Regions from separate parts of the Pelosinus fermentans DSM 17108 genome, predicted to be linked through region 2. Evidence: a T-box and tRNA genes for the amino acid it is inferred to sense, from the RefSeq annotation. Region 2 holds a T-box; the other holds one or more tRNA genes.

Region 1 (8,119 bases), 1.9 Mb from region 2:
AAATTACAAAATATCTCATATTTATAATAGTATACCATCCTGCCTTACTTTTCTATAGTTCCCTGATTAAGGTTTCTCTCTCTTTTGTTAATTTAAGGCTAGCAAAAGAACTCTGCCCCTAGAGGCAGAGTTCTTTAGTAATACCTGAATTTTCGTTATACCTTAAACTTCTTTACAATCTCCATCATTTCCGTCGCTAACTGAGCTAATTTAGCTGCATTCGTATCGATCTCATGCATACCAGCCGTCTGCTCTTCAGCCGAAGCTGCAACGACTTCAGAACTTGCCGAGGTGGCATGAGCCACTGTCGTAATATTTTCCACACTGGCTACGACGGTCTGGATACCCAGGGAAGTTTCATGCATGGAAGCGGCCACATGTTCAATTTCATTTTTTACCATATCCATTTTCTCTACAATTACATCAAAGCCTTTTTGCGCTGCAATGGTAGAGCTTTTTCCCTTGTCAACTTCCTGATTTGCTTTCTTTACAGTAGAAACGGCAAAGTTAATATCATTTCCCATATTATCAATAATCTTGGCAATCTCATCCGTTGCACTAGCACTTTGTTCCGCCAGCTTTCGTACTTCTTCAGCCACAACTGCAAAACCACGGCCAGCTTCCCCTGCCCGCGCCGCCTCAATGGCAGCATTTAATGCTAAAAGATTAGTTTGAGCAGCAATACTGTTAATTAAATCTACAATTCCCTTTATCTTTACCGATCCTTGGTCCAGATTTGTAGTAACTGTCGTAATCTGATTCATGGAGGAGGTAATCGATTCATTTTGCGTAACGGTTTGTGCCAGCAGCCCCATTGCGTTCGCGGCTTCTACTACTGCATTTTGAGCATTGTTATTGGCTTCCGCAGTACTAGCATTAATTTCTTCAGAGCTTGCTGAGATTTCTTCCATCGTAGCAGAAATATTACTAATATTATCTGCATTCTGAGAAGATCCAGCAGCAATGTTGGTTACACTTTCAGCTACAGTTTCTACTGCTCTTAATTGTTCACTCACAGAATCACTTAATTCGATACTCGTCGAGCTTAGTATCTGGCTGCTGTTGGTAAGCTGGGAAACGAAACCTTTAAGAGATTTTTTCATCTCAATGACGATATATCCCATATCACCAATTTCATCATTACGGGTAGGATAAACATCTTTTCCTGTAAGATTCAGATTTCCGACCTCAGCTAATTCGCTGTTGATATTTTTAAGGCGGCTCGCTAAGTTTCTGCTGTACCAGATACCCATGCAGACCACGATACAGGCTATAACAATACTATAAATAAGAGAATTCCTGCCAGTAGCTGTTGCATCCTGCAGTACTGCATCTGCTCTTTCATTTATGTATTTTTGTTGTCGTACATCTAACTTACGAAACTGTTCATCAATATCTTTTACTAAATTTCGTCCTTGGGTTGTGAGCTGCGTCAAATTCGGAGCATTTGCCTTTTTGGCAGCAATGACTTTATCACCTAATACTACATAATCATTTACTAATTTCGCCAGCAGGATTCCATCCTCTTTTGTTTCTGCCATCTTGGAAGTATCACTATATTCTTTGGCCAATTCACTGCTCTTCTTAATCTTCTCACGATATCCCTGTTCATAAACTGCGCCATCAGGATAAAAGAGGAAACCTCTCATATCAAGTAATGCTCCCGTAAATTCCAAGTGGCCTGATTTTACAAGGTTAGCGCTTACTACATTGTGTTTTACCAGTTCCTCGGTGGTCTGACCGCTTGATATAAGCTTATACACCGTAAAACCCAATACAGATACTAATAAAAATATAACGAGAATAAACATACAGGTAAGTTGTAACACGATCGGCAGCCTTTTCTTTTCCATTTCTCTTCCTCCATTTAGATAAAAGTTCGAAAACTCTCTCTATTCTCTTTTTTCTAAATTTATCTACAGTAATATATTCTATGTAAAATTACATAATCCTCCAAATATTACATGAATTGTTCATAACTTTTTATCTAATTTGTCGGATTCCATCAGAATAAACAAGAAAACCTCACGTTTTATCAACGTGAGGTTAATTTACAATTGGTGGGCGATGACAGGATCGAACTGCCGACATCCTGCTTGTAAGGCAGGCGCTCTCCCAGCTGAGCTAATCGCCCGAATTGGTGACCCGTGGGGGAATCGAACCCCCGTTATCGCCGTGAAAGGGCGGTGTCTTGACCGCTTGACCAACGGGCCATAAATGGTGGCTCACCCGCGGCTCGAACGCGGGACACCCTGATTAAAAGTCAGGTGCTCTACCAACTGAGCTAGTGAACCGGAAATGGTGCCTCAAGACAGAATCGAACTGTCGACACGAGGATTTTCAGTCCTCTGCTCTACCGACTGAGCTATCGAGGCATAATGGCGACCCAGATCGGATTTGAACCGACGACCTCCGCCGTGACAGGGCGGCATTCTAACCGCTAAACTACTGGGCCATGCTTTGTTGTAAGAGGTAATGGTGGTGGGCGATGACAGGATCGAACTGCCGACATCCTGCTTGTAAGGCAGGCGCTCTCCCAGCTGAGCTAATCGCCCGTGTTTGGTGACCCGTGGGGGAATCGAACCCCCGTTATCGCCGTGAAAGGGCGGTGTCTTGACCGCTTGACCAACGGGCCGTAAAATGGTGACCCACCCGCGGCTCGAACGCGGGACACCCTGATTAAAAGTCAGGTGCTCTACCAACTGAGCTAGTGGATCATCTCGCTCTCACAAGATATGATTATATAGGAATATTCGATTACTGTCAACTTCTTTTTATTGTTAATTTCATCTGCTGCGTCAAATAGATCCTATTTTCGACAAACTATTATTCGATTTTCTGTACTGCCTCAATCCGGCGTATTTCCCAAACAGAACTTTCTTTGTTTTTCAATAAAGTCTTCCACGGCATTATAGCCCGATTTATTGAGTCGGTAATTCATTGCTGCCACTTCAATAATATTAGATAAATTCCGTCCAGGACGGACAGGAATGGTTTTGCAAGGCAGTCCGACTCCTAAAATCTCATGGTGCTCTTCATCAAGACCCAGACGATCATAAGCCTTGGTTTGATCCCACTCTTCTAACTGAATGACAAGATGAATTTTTTGATTTGGTCTGACAGCACCAATACCAAACAATGCCTTAACATTTAAAATACCAAGCCCTCTAACTTCCATTACATGACGCAATACTTCTGGCGCCGTACCGGTCAGTACATTCTCTTCCGTACGGGTGACTTCTACGGCATCATCTGCCACCAGACGGTGTCCCCTTTTAATCAGATCCAGTGCAGTTTCACTCTTTCCGATGCCACTTTCTCCAATAATTAAAGTTCCTACACCATGCACGTCCACTAGAACTGCATGAAGAGTCGTACTTGGTGCAAGCTTATGCTCTAGATAATTAGTTAGCTGAGCAATGAAACGAGTCGTAGCTAAACGGGTACGAAAAACTGGCAATTGGCGGTGTGCCGCCAATTGCAGCCAACGTTCAGGAAGTATAATATTGCGAGTGATCACTAAACAGGGAAAATGCAGATTAATAAATGACAGCCACCGCTCATTTGCCAAATTTTCGCTTAAGGTCTCTAGAAATGCCGATTCTGCTGTGCCAATTACTTGAATGCGCTGCTCATCAAAATGCTGCAGATAACCTGCTAAAGCCAGCCCCGGTCGATTGATGTCAGACACTTCTACCGGAACGTTAAGATTACAATTTTTATCCACGACCGTAAGACAAAAAGAATCAACAATTTCTTTTAACAACAAGGCTGCCATCTATATCACCTACATGCTAAATTATTCCCTTGCTATTTATCCAAAAATCTCGTGCATTACAATGGTCTGATCACGACCAGGACCAACCGATACAATACCAAGCTTAATGTCTGCAACTTCACTTAAACGTTCTAAATAAAGACGTGCATTCAAAGGCAGATCAGCATAGTTACGAATGCCAGTGGTATCACTTTGCCAGCCTGGCAGTTCTTCATAGATAGGTTCTACTTCTGCTAGTGCTTTTAAACTGGCAGGAAACTCTTCCAATAACTTGCCTTTATATTTATAGCCAACACATAACTTTACTGCTTTTAACTCATCTAGAATGTCCAAGCGAGTGATTGCCATATAATCAATACCACTTAATCGGCCAGCATAACCTACTACACTGGCATCCAGCCAACCGCAACGGCGAGGGCGGCCGGTAACTGTACCATACTCATGACCTCTATCTCGGATGTGATCGCCAACTTCATCAAATAATTCTGTAGGGAACGGACCTTCTCCTACACGAGTCGTATAGGCTTTCACTACGCCAATTACTTTGTCAATTTTAGTAGGTCCAATACCTGCACCTACGCACACTCCGCCAGCAATGGGGTTGGATGAAGTAACATATGGATAGGTTCCATGATCCAAATCCAATAAGGTTGCTTGCGCGCCTTCAAATAATACTTTTTCTCCATTTTTTAATGCTTTGTTTAAAGCTGCCGATGTATCGCAAACATAAGCACGTAATTCATCTGCATAACCTAAATATTCTTTTCTTACGGTTTCATAATCAAAGCCTTCCAGACCGTAAACAGCTTTTAGCAAATGATTTTTAGCCTCGAGATTTCGCTTGAGTTTATCTGAGAACTCTTCCTCATCCAATAAGTCTACGATACGAATTCCACATCTAGAGTTTTTATCCATATAGCATGGACCAATGCCTCTTTTGGTCGTACCAATCTTATGATCACCACGATAGGTTTCTTCTGCTTCATCCAATAAACGATGATATGGCATAATAACATGAGCCCGGTTAGAAATTTTTAAACCTGAGGTATCAATTCCCTGACTCTGCATTCCCTTAATTTCCTTAAGTATGACGCCTGGATCAACTACCACACCATTACCAACAACGCAAGTCTTGCCTTTATATAAAATTCCTGATGGCAATAGCTGCAATTTAAATTGTTTCCCCTCTACTACCACAGTATGACCTGCGTTATTACCACCTTGGTATCGAGCAACAACATCTGCTTTTTCTGCCAAATAATCTACGATCTTTCCTTTTCCTTCATCGCCCCACTGAGTTCCCATTACTACTACTGCTGGCATAATATTCACCCTTCCCATCTTTTTAAAATACTTTTGCCAAAAGTTCTTTTCTCTCTTTTTAACTTCTGGTATCATTTTACTTTAGAATCTATTTCTACTTATAAACCAAACCTAATGTACCTAACCAGTTATCCACAAACTGTGGATAACTTTGTTAATAAGTTGTTTATAATTAGGCATGCTTATTTTATCCCTAGACTATAAAATTCACTCACCATCTTAGTACTCATTCAATTTAAATTTAAAGTCTAGATTTTTTCCCTCATATAGCATAGCACTTAGTACTAAAAGTGTCAATGTATTTTCGAATGTTTTTCATGTTTGTCCACCCATTGTTCGGATTTTCTTGCAAAACTTCTATTTATTTTTAATAGAAGTACTGATTTTTCCGCAAAACATCATAAAAATAGAGGAGATATCATCTACCTCCTCTATCCTGGCAATTTCGACAAATCACTAAACTTCGTAAATTGTTTGTGGAAGAATAGTTGAACGGTGTCAACTGGACCATTACGATGTTTGGCAATAATAACTTCCGTAATATTTTTCTGCTCACTATCAGGATTGTAATAGTCATCCCGATAGAGAAAAGCCACAATATCCGCATCCTGTTCTAATGATCCAGATTCTCGAAGATCGCTCAGCATCGGTTTCTTTACCTGTCTGGACTCTACACTACGACTAAGCTGAGACAAGGCGATAACAGGGACATTAATTTCCCTGGCCAAAGCCTTTAGAGAACGGGAAATTTCTGAAATCTCCTGCTGACGATTCTCGCTCCCTTTCCCCTTTCCACTGCCTTGCATAAGCTGCAGATAGTCAATAATAATTAAGCTCAAGTTATGCTCTATCTTTAAGCGTCTTGCTTTTGAGCGCATTTCCATTACGGTAATACCTGCTGTATCATCGATAAAAATAGGTGCTGCAGACAATCTGTCTGCCCCGCTGACGAGTTTCGTCCAATCTTTAGCTTCCAGCTCACCAATTCGCAATCGCTGAGAATCAATGGCGGATTCTGCACACAACATACGTTGAACCAATTGCTCTTTGGACATTTCCAGACTGAAGAATGCCACTGCCTTTTTCTCGGCAATTCCAATATGCTGGGCAATATTCAGTACAAACGCCGTTTTTCCCATACTCGGACGAGCTGCGATCAGAATCAAATCAGAGGGCTGCAGACCTGAAGTTAGCTTATCTAAGTCTTTAAATCCAGTGGAAAGACCGGTTATACTGCCTTTTGAAGCATATAGCTGTTCAATTTTATTAAATGCATCAAAGATAATACTCTTAATGGGAGTAAATTCTCCCCCCATTTTTCGGCTGGATACAGATAGTATCATTTTTTCAGCGCTATCTAAAATAGTAGCTACTTCTTCACTGCCTTCATATCCCATGCCGGCAATATTGGTAGCAGCGTTAATCAATTGACGCAGCAGTGCTTTTTCTTCTACGATTCTTGCATGATACAATACATTAGCAGCAGTCGGTACACTATTTGCCAGGGAGGTTACATAAGCAATCCCGCCCGCTGCTTCCAGCTTGTCTTCTTTGCGCAGAAACTCAATAACAGTAACCATATCCACTGCATCATTTTTATTAAAAAGTTCCAGCATAGCATTATAGATTAAGCGATGAGCTTCGCGATAACAATCTTCCGGCCGCAATAACTCAGCAACCTTAGAAATTGCCTCCCGCTCAATCAGCATGGCGCCAAGTACTGCCTGCTCAGCTTCCATATTTTGTGGTGGTATTCTATCTAACAATCAGCTTGCCTCCTCCCCATCTTGCTATGCACTTTTTTGCTCTGTATCAGACAATAGAATGGCTAGTGCTTCTTCTACGTTATCTACAGGACAGATTTCTAAGCCCAAATGCCCTTGGGGAATATCTTTTTCATTTTCTTTCGGAATAATCATAGTCGTAATACCGGCCTGCTTAGCACCATAGGCTTTCTCAAAGACACCACCGACAGCCTTCACTTTACCCTGAATGGAAATTTCACCTGTCACTGCAACATCCTGGCGAATGGGACGCTCGGTAATAGCAGAAATAATTGCCGCCAAAATGCCCGTCCCAGCGGAAGGACCATCAATGCGTCCGCCGCCAATAATGTTGATGTGAATGTCATAGTTGCCTAAATCTTCACCTGTTATCTTTCTGACTACAGCCGCAGCATTAAAGACCGAATCTTTCGCCATACTGCCCGCTGTATCATTAAAGCGCATACGTCCCTTACCCTTTTCTCCTGCTGCAAAGGATACAGCTTCAATTTCTAATACAGAACCAAGATAACCAGCCACACCCAGACCAAAGACTTTACCAACTTCACCAATATTAGCCGCCTTAAGATTTACAAAAGGAGTTAGACGGCTAACCTGTACTACTTTATATACATCCTCATGAGTAATGACGACCTTTTCCTGATCACTGGACCGATATAAAGCGATACCAAAGGCATCGGATAAGATATTAACAGCCTTACGGCCTTCAATGGTATATTCACTAATCAAAGCAGCTACATCAGATTCTAAAGCCACATCTAATTTGACTGCCGCATTATAAACAATTTCTTCTATATGCTTTGGCGTCAAAGGCTCGAAGTAAATTTCAGCACAGCGTGACCGTATCGCAGGATTAATTTCCGACGCATCTCTTGTGGTCGCACCAATCAGAATAAAATCGGCGGGCGCACCATCTTCAAAAAGCTTTCTAATGTACTTGGGAACATTCGGATCAGAAGGATCATAATAGGCGGATTCAAAAGATACTCGCTTGTCTTCTAATACCTTTAGCAGCTTATTTTGTAGCATTGCATCCATTTCACCAATTTCATCAATAAATAAAATACCACCATGAGCATCTGTAGCTAAGCCTGGCTTCGGTTCTGGCACACCCGTCTCAGCTAAATCTCGCCGCGCTCCTTGGTAAATAGGATCATGAACAGAACCCAAAAGAGGGTTGGTCATCCCTCGGGAATCCCACCGCAATGTGGTTCCGTCCACCTCGATAAAAGGA
Region 2 (8,119 bases):
CAATACCATTTTTAATTATAGCTAAGAAAGAGCCATTTGTCTAGCTACATATTATTTTTCGGACGGCACCAATCAGATATAAGGAACCTGCAACACAAAGAATGTCTTCTTCACTGGCTAATAATTGAGCACGTTTTACCCCTTCCTCAATTGAAGAGGCGACTTCTACATGTTCAGCCTTTATTTCCCGGGCAACCATTTCTGGTTTTCCTGCTCTTTCAGACATAGGGGCCACAACAACTACTTTATCTTGCAATCGTATTAATGTGGTAACCATAGTCTTCACATCTTTATCTTGTAAAATTCCTAACAAGAAAATTATTTTTTTTCCTCTACAAAATCGATCTAAATTTTCCCGCAGTGCTCTTATCCCATCGGGATTATGTGCACCATCAATAATCACAGTCGGTCGTCCAGGCATAACCTCAAACCGTCCAGGCCACCGTACTGTTAGTAGTCCCTTTTCGATTGCAGATAGATCAATACGTCTTTCATCTTTTCCCAGAACCATTGCAGTCATAACTGCGACTGCACAATTATCGACTTGATGTCCGCCTAGAAGATTAACAAGAAAGGGAACTGCTTTTCTTTCAGTTCCAATCGCTACCATTACTCTTTGACATTCCCCTTCCATTTCAAGAAATGCTGCTGAAAAATCTTCTCTGAATACGTAACAAGTCGCTGCGCTTTTTTGTGAGATATTTTTTATAACATCTAAAGCTTCTCCTTGGGCACCTGTAATCACCGGGACATTTTCTTTAATAATTCCTGATTTATGATAGGCAATTTCCCTTACGGTACTGCCACATTTATCTGTATGGTCCAGAGTAACGTTGGTAATCACTGTTATTTCAGGCATAATCACATTGGTTGAATCCAAAAGCCCGCCCAAACCAACTTCAATTACAGCATACTCCACACCGCAGGCTGCAAAATAATAAAATGCAGCAGCCGTTAGCACTTCAAATTCAGTTGGATGACCAAATCCTTGCTCTACTATTTTCCCCATAAATCTACTTGTATACGCAATAGCCTCTCCAAATTCATCAGGAGTAATTTCTTTTCCATTCACAATCATACGTTCTGTATACGCAGATAAGTGGGGCGATGTATACATACCTGTTTTTATTCCTGAAGACCTTAGAATGGATGCTAACATTGCTGTCGTTGATCCTTTGCCATTCGTACCAGCTATATGAATGGTTTTAAATTTTTTTTCCGGATGGTCCATCAATTCTAATAGCTTTTCAATTCTAGCTAAGCCTAAATTAATGCCAAACTTAGTTAAATTAGTTAAATAGGTCAGGGCTTCTTCATATGTCATTGTTTTCACGCCTTCCTAAACAAACTGAAAAATAATGGAACCACAAAAGTACAAAGGACAAAAGGAGACTTTAATAAACTTCCTTCATACCTACTTTATATGCCTTAAAGCAGCACTGTGCCTTTGTGGTTCACAAACCATACCACTCTATTTACTACCTTTACAACGTAGCCAAATAAGCTAACCGTTCCCGAATTGCTGTTTGTTTTTCTTGATACTCTTCTGCTTTTGCTTTTTCTTTTGCAATCACTTCTGCTGGTGCCTTCGCTACAAAACCTTCATTAGAAAGCTTTCCATCAATACGAGCAATTTCTTTGCCTAATGTTGTTAATTCTTTATTTAAGCGAAGAGATTCTTTTTCTATATCAATTAAACCTTTTAATGGCAGATAAATTTCCACACCACTCACTACTGCAGTCATCGCATTATCTGGTTTGGCGTCATCGGCTCCTAACAATTGGACAGATTCTGCTGAAGCCAGAGTTTTTATATACTGTAAATTGCTTGCAAACACCTGCTGAAATTCACTAGCTATAATTTGCAAAATAACTTCACTCTTTTTCCCTGGCGGCACGTTCACTTCCGCTCTCATATTGCGAATTGACTTAATGGTTTCCATCATTGTAACCATCTGTTGTTCGGTATCTTCATTAACAAGTATTGCTGAATTGTCAGCAGGCCAATCAGCTACCATGATGCTCTGTCCATCATGAGGCAAATGCTGCCAAATACTTTCTGTAATAAATGGCATAAATGGATGCAACAGTTTTAATGTATTTTCTAATACATACCATAAGACATACTGAGCAGTATTCCGATCCTGGACTGCTTCTTTGTTGTACAATCTTGCTTTTGCCATTTCAATGTACCAGTCACAATATTCATTCCAAATAAATTCATATAACAGACGAGCTGCTTCTCCTAATTCAAAGCGTTCTAAATTACGAGTTACCTCACTCACCGTCTTAGCGTAACGGCTTAAGATCCATTTATCTGCTAATGTGAAATAATCCTTCTCCTTGGCTGCGGCACCATAACTTGCTAATTGTTCCACAGTGGTTACGTCTTCTAAATTCATCAATACAAAGCGAGATGCATTCCAAAGCTTATTGGCAAAATTACGACTAGATTCTACCCGTTCCCAATAAAAGCGCATATCATTTCCCGGCGTATTACCTGTCACTAATGTAAAACGTAGAGTATCTGCACCATTTTTATCAATAACTTCCAATGGATCAATCCCATTTCCTAAGGATTTACTCATTTTACGTCCTTGTGAGTCACGTACCAAGCCATGAATAAATACATGTTTAAAAGGAATTTCTTTCTTAAATTCTAAACCCATCATAATCATTCTGGCTACCCAGAAGAAAATAATATCATAACCAGTTACCAGTACACTTGTAGGGTAAAACTGCTCTAATTCTTCTGTAGCTTCTGGCCATCCCATGGTAGAAAAAGGCCATAAGCCGGAGCTAAACCAAGTATCTAATACATCTTCATCTTGTTCTATGCGATGACTGCCGCATTTAGGGCATGCAGTAACTGCTTCACGAGCTACAATGGTTTCTCCACATTCACAATACCAAGCTGGAATACGATGTCCCCACCAAAGCTGGCGAGAAATACACCAATCCCGAATATTCTCCATCCAATTAATATAGGTTTTAGTAAATCGCTCAGGCACAAACTGAATGGCACCTGTTGTCACAGCCTCAATCGCCGGTTCTGCTAATGACTGAATTTTAACAAACCACTGCTTAGATACTAATGGTTCTACAACAGTAGTACAACGCTGACAGTGCCCTACAGCATGCATATGGTCATCCACTTTTACCAAAGAACCTATTTCTTCTAAGTCAGCAACCAATATTTTACGGCACTCATAACGATCCATCCCTGCATATTTACCAGTATCCGCTGCCATTGTACCATCGTTAGCAATTACAACGATTTGGGGTAAATTATGACGCAGCCCCATTTCAAAATCATTCGGGTCATGAGCAGGCGTTATCTTAACAGCACCTGTACCAAAAGCAGGATCTACATATTCATCTGCAATAACTGGAATCAGCCGTCCTACTAAAGGCAATACTAATTGTTTCCCAATTAAATCACGAAAGCGAGCATCTTCTGGATTTACAGCTACTGCAGTATCACCCAGCATGGTTTCTGGCCGAGTCGTAGCCACCGTGACATATTCCCCCTGGCTTCCCTTTACCAGATAACGAACATGATATAAATTCCCTGGTTTTTCTTCATGTTCTACTTCAATATCGCTAAGTGCAGTATTACAACGAGGACACCAATTGGTAATGCGGTTGCCCTGATAAATAAGTCCCTTCTCGTATAATGAGACAAAAACCTCACGCACTGCTTCAGAGCAGCCTTCATCCATGGTAAAGCGCTCTCTTTGCCAATCACAAGAAGCACCTAAACTTTTTAATTGTTTAATAATCCGATCCCCATACTGCTCTTTCCATTCCCAAACTTTTTCGATAAACTTCTCACGCCCCAGATCGTGGCGAGAGCTGCCTTCTTTAACCAACATTTCTTCTACTTTTATTTGCGTAGCAATACCAGCATGGTCGGTTCCTGGCATCCACAAGGTATTGTAGCCTTGCATACGGCGAAAACGAATTAGAATGTCCTGCAAGGCATTATCTAACGCATGGCCCATATGTAACTGCCCAGTTACATTAGGCGGGGGAATCACAATGCTAAAAGGTTTTTTGTCCTTATTTACTTCCTCATGAAAGAAACCATTCTCTTCCCAATATTTATACCACTTTTCTTCCACTGCCTGTGGGTCATACACAGTTGGAATATTCTTTTCCATCTAGAGATCCTCCTACTATTTAATAACTATGAGAAAAATATTATGCTGAAAAAATAGAAAAGCCCTTTCATCCTAAAAGGACGAAAGAGCATACTTTCGTGGTACCACCTTGTTTCTTTGAGATAACTCTACTCTTTAGAATCACTCAAACTCCAGTACCATAACGGGGCATACCGACTGCACCTACTATCAATTCAATGCAATAGCTCCAGGACTACCTTCCGCTATCCCACTTCCGAGAGATCTTTCAGCCACGGATCTCCTCTCTATACGGCGGTAATAACGTACTCCTTCCTATCATAGCCTCTAAAAATATATACTATATACTATACCCATAGTATATAGTATTTGTCAAGAATACATACAAGATTCTATACTCTAGAAATAAATATCCACTCAATTAGCAGCTTATCTCATACCTATAGTTATCCAAGATATCTTAAATAAATATATACACTAGAAATCACAATTGATAATATCATTAACGGAAATGCCACTTTAAAGTATTTTATAAAAGAAATGCTATGACCATTTTGTGCGGCTAGCCCAACAACAATCACATTAGCGCTAGCTCCAATTAATGTACCATTTCCTCCTAGACAAGCTCCTAGGGCTAAGCTCCACCAGAGAGGTTCAAGATTAGCAACGCCCATGGTTCCCATTTCTTTGATAAGGGGAATCATCGTAGCCACAAAGGGAATATTATCAACAAAAGCCGAAGCAATCGCACTCAGCCACAAGATCACCATTGCAGTAGCCACGGAATTACCTGCCGTTAAATTCATTAGATCTTGGGCTAATACAGAAATAATACCCGTCTCAACTAATCCAGACACCAGGATAAATAAGCCAACGAAGAAGAAAATCGTTAACCATTCAATTTTGTGAAAAATCCTTTCCAGCTCATGTTCTGATTGGGCATAGGTCATTATTAATAATAATACTGCTCCGGAAAGGGCAACCGTAGCCGACTCTAAATGAAGAACCTGATGAAAGCAGAAAGCGCCGATAGTAATTGAAAGGACAAACAACGATTTTTTAAGCAAAGGAATATCTTGAAGTTGCTTTTTCTCATCCAGTTCCATTACTTTCGCTTTAAGTTCCTCCGTAGTCTTCAGACGATTGCGATAAATAAGCACCAATATCCCTAATGTAATAACCAGAATGAAGCATGAAATCAATGCTAAATTATTAATAAATGCTGCAAATGTTAACTCTTTCACGGCACTGCCAATCATAATATTGGGAGGATCGCCAATCAAAGTTGCTGTACCGCCAATATTTGATGCAATGATTTCCGTAATTAAATATGGTATTGGCGGAACTTTCAGCTGAGCAGTAATGCTGAAAATAACAGGAGTCATTAAAAGCACCGTTGTTACGTTGTCTAAAAGTGCCGAACTTACAGCAGTTAAAATAGCAAGGGAAACTAAGAGCTTCACAGGATCAGCATTCACTTTTTTAGCTGCCCATATTGCTAAATAATTAAATAAGCCTGTTTGACTAACAATCGAGACCATAATCATCATCCCGATCAAAAGTCCAATTGTATTAAAATCAATATGATGAAACGCTGTTTCTTGATTAATTACCTGAAAGAGAATTAATAAAACAGCTCCTCCCAAAGCAGTAACTGTACGATGAATCTTTTCTGAAATAATTAAGGCATATGCCACTAAAAACACAATGACCGCAATAAGTGATTTTTCCATATAACGTCTCCTCTTATTCCTAGTATTCGATGATAAGCTTATAAAACTCATTCATTGCAATTTTGTTCCTAATCATTACTTCAACCCCTTTTCGCCCTTAGTCTTCCCCAAAAATGCAAAAAGAAGCCTGCCGGGTGACAGACTCCTCCATAAACGTTCCCATATGTATTTGTCTAGCGATATACTAATATCATATGAAAAACGATATCAGCCTATACAAACTAAAAGTATTTTACCACAAGATTACTTTTCCTGTCCATTACACTTACACAAAATCTTTTACTGAGAGCTTTAACAAATGCATCATCTGCAAAAAATTACTTGATTTTAATTCCTGCCCGGCAAGCAGAGCAATTTGAGCACAAGTTCGAGCATCATGCAGAGCATTATGATGATCAAAATCAATCTGAAAACGCTGGGCCAAGGTATTTAACTTATAGTTTTCTCCACCTGGCCATGCTTTTTTGGCAATTTGAACCGTACAAGCATGTTTAAATGCAGGAACGGGTAAAGAATATTCTCGTAAGATACTTCGTAATACACTAATATCAAAGGTCGCATTGTGCGCGATCACAATCTTATTTTCAAGATGAGGACGGATTCTTTCCCACAGTTGATCAAAGGTTGGCTTATTTACTACCTGCTCTGGATGTATGCCGTGAACTTGTATATTCCGAAAATCAAACTTTAGCATAGGTGGTCGAATTAACGAATAAGCCGAGCGCACAATCTGTCCATTTTCTACTGTTACAGCCGCCATACTACATACACTTGACCGGCTGGCATTGGCCGTTTCAAAATCAATTGCAACAAAATCCATTATCCCTTGGCGCTAGGTGCGCACTGCTCCTCTCTATATAAAATATAGCCACTAAAATAATATACTTTGTAGTATATCATTATCTCATCAAAGTTTATAGCCTAAATTCTTTTATATAAAAAAAATGTAGGAATCTCCCAACTTTTCTGAGAGGCTCCTACATTCCATTTAGTGATTCTATTGCCTTACATGCTTTCATATATCTCTGGTCGCAAGATCTTCAACTTATTCATAAATGCATCACTGATTTTAAGGAGCAAACCACAGGCTTTTCCCTTCTCCATAAATGTTAACATTCGAGTATCTCTGCCATCAGCAGCAGAATAGCGATGAATAAGGCGGCTTACGCCCCTACGCTTAAAAATATTTCCTTTATATTGATTGGAATAGCACTCCAGAGAGTCCAAGTGGACTGTAAATGTACGAGAAACATAGAGGAATTGACTTGTAATGATTAGCTCTTTATTTGTTAGCACATAGGTATAGCGTACAGCATAGCGCCACAGTAACAATCCACAAAACAAACCAATATAGGCTATGCCAAGGAAACTGGGTTTCCCTGCAATATATGATTGAACCTCAATTCCCATCCATATGATAAGTGCAATGACAGATAAACCCATCCAGAAAAGTTTTTCTTTACAAAATTGTGATGTTTCTTGATATTTTACCATGATACCTCCGTGTTCAAGTCATTTAGAATGCAAGACCATTTCTCAAGAAAACTCTTACTATTATCATATCGTAAATACACTCAAGGGAGCAAGCATCTTCTTGCCCCCCTGACAAAGGATGATCTTATTTCGGAAAAAATGGCCATACCATGGGAATAATAATAATGGAAACGATAAAGCAGACAAGAACAAGACCGCTCCCAGCTTTCACATAGTCCATAAATTTATATCCACCAGGACCAAGCACCAGTGTATTCGGCGGAGTTCCTACAGGAGTGGCAAAGGCGCAGGATGCAGCAACGGCAATAGCCATCAATACAGCGTGAGGACTGGCTCCGATTCCTTTTGCAATAGAAATGCCAATCGGTGCCAATAAAGCAGTCGAAGCAGTATTAGACATAAACTGCGTCAATCCGCAAGAAAGGATAAAGAGACTTGCAGTCACTACCATCGGTGATGGACTTCCTCCCATTGCATTTACAACAATATCGGCTATCATCTTGCCTGCCCCGCTTTTTTCCATAGCAGCAGCAATCGGCATCATGCCTGCAAAGAGAAAAATAGTTACCCAGTCAATACTATGATAGGCTTGTTTTTCTTTTAAGCAGCCTGTAAGCACAGCAAGAATTGCTCCAATAATGGCAGCGATCTCAAGAGGTATTGCTTTAAGATCAAGTCCCATAACAATCACTACAGCAAGCAGGATAATACCCGAAATCCACATTTTCTTCGGATCATTCACACTCACTT

Evidence for each region. A T-box is a leader RNA that pairs with one kind of tRNA and senses whether it is charged. The one in region 2 lies ahead of FR7_RS08790 (valine--tRNA ligase), so its partner is inferred to be a tRNA-Val.
Region 1: it encodes a tRNA-Val, which carries the amino acid that the T-box ahead of FR7_RS08790 (valine--tRNA ligase) is inferred to sense. The anticodon was not compared.

What each region holds. Positions count from the first base shown of each region.
Region 1 covers NZ_AKVN02000001.1:104,387-112,505, forward strand. The annotation lists gene FR7_RS00465 (methyl-accepting chemotaxis protein) at 156-1,853, opposite strand; tRNA gene FR7_RS00470 (tRNA-Val) at 2,059-2,134, opposite strand; tRNA gene FR7_RS00475 (tRNA-Glu) at 2,139-2,213, opposite strand; tRNA gene FR7_RS00480 (tRNA-Lys) at 2,219-2,294, opposite strand; tRNA gene FR7_RS00485 (tRNA-Phe) at 2,300-2,375, opposite strand; tRNA gene FR7_RS00490 (tRNA-Asp) at 2,380-2,455, opposite strand; tRNA gene FR7_RS00495 (tRNA-Val) at 2,480-2,555, opposite strand; tRNA gene FR7_RS00500 (tRNA-Glu) at 2,561-2,635, opposite strand; tRNA gene FR7_RS00505 (tRNA-Lys) at 2,642-2,717, opposite strand; gene hprK (HPr(Ser) kinase/phosphatase) at 2,849-3,778, opposite strand; gene FR7_RS00515 (adenylosuccinate synthase) at 3,815-5,101, opposite strand; gene dnaB (replicative DNA helicase) at 5,533-6,867, opposite strand; gene lonC (Lon family ATP-dependent protease) at 6,892-8,119, opposite strand, start outside.
Region 2 covers NZ_AKVN02000001.1:1,966,228-1,974,346, reverse strand. The annotation lists gene FR7_RS08795 (bifunctional folylpolyglutamate synthase/dihydrofolate synthase) at 41-1,324, opposite strand; gene FR7_RS08790 (valine--tRNA ligase) at 1,485-4,163, opposite strand; T-box leader at 4,237-4,473, opposite strand; gene FR7_RS08785 (ArsB/NhaD family transporter) at 4,589-5,875, opposite strand; gene FR7_RS08780 (3'-5' exonuclease) at 6,141-6,695, opposite strand; gene FR7_RS08775 (hypothetical protein) at 6,881-7,369, opposite strand; gene FR7_RS08770 (SLC13 family permease) at 7,494-8,119, opposite strand, start outside.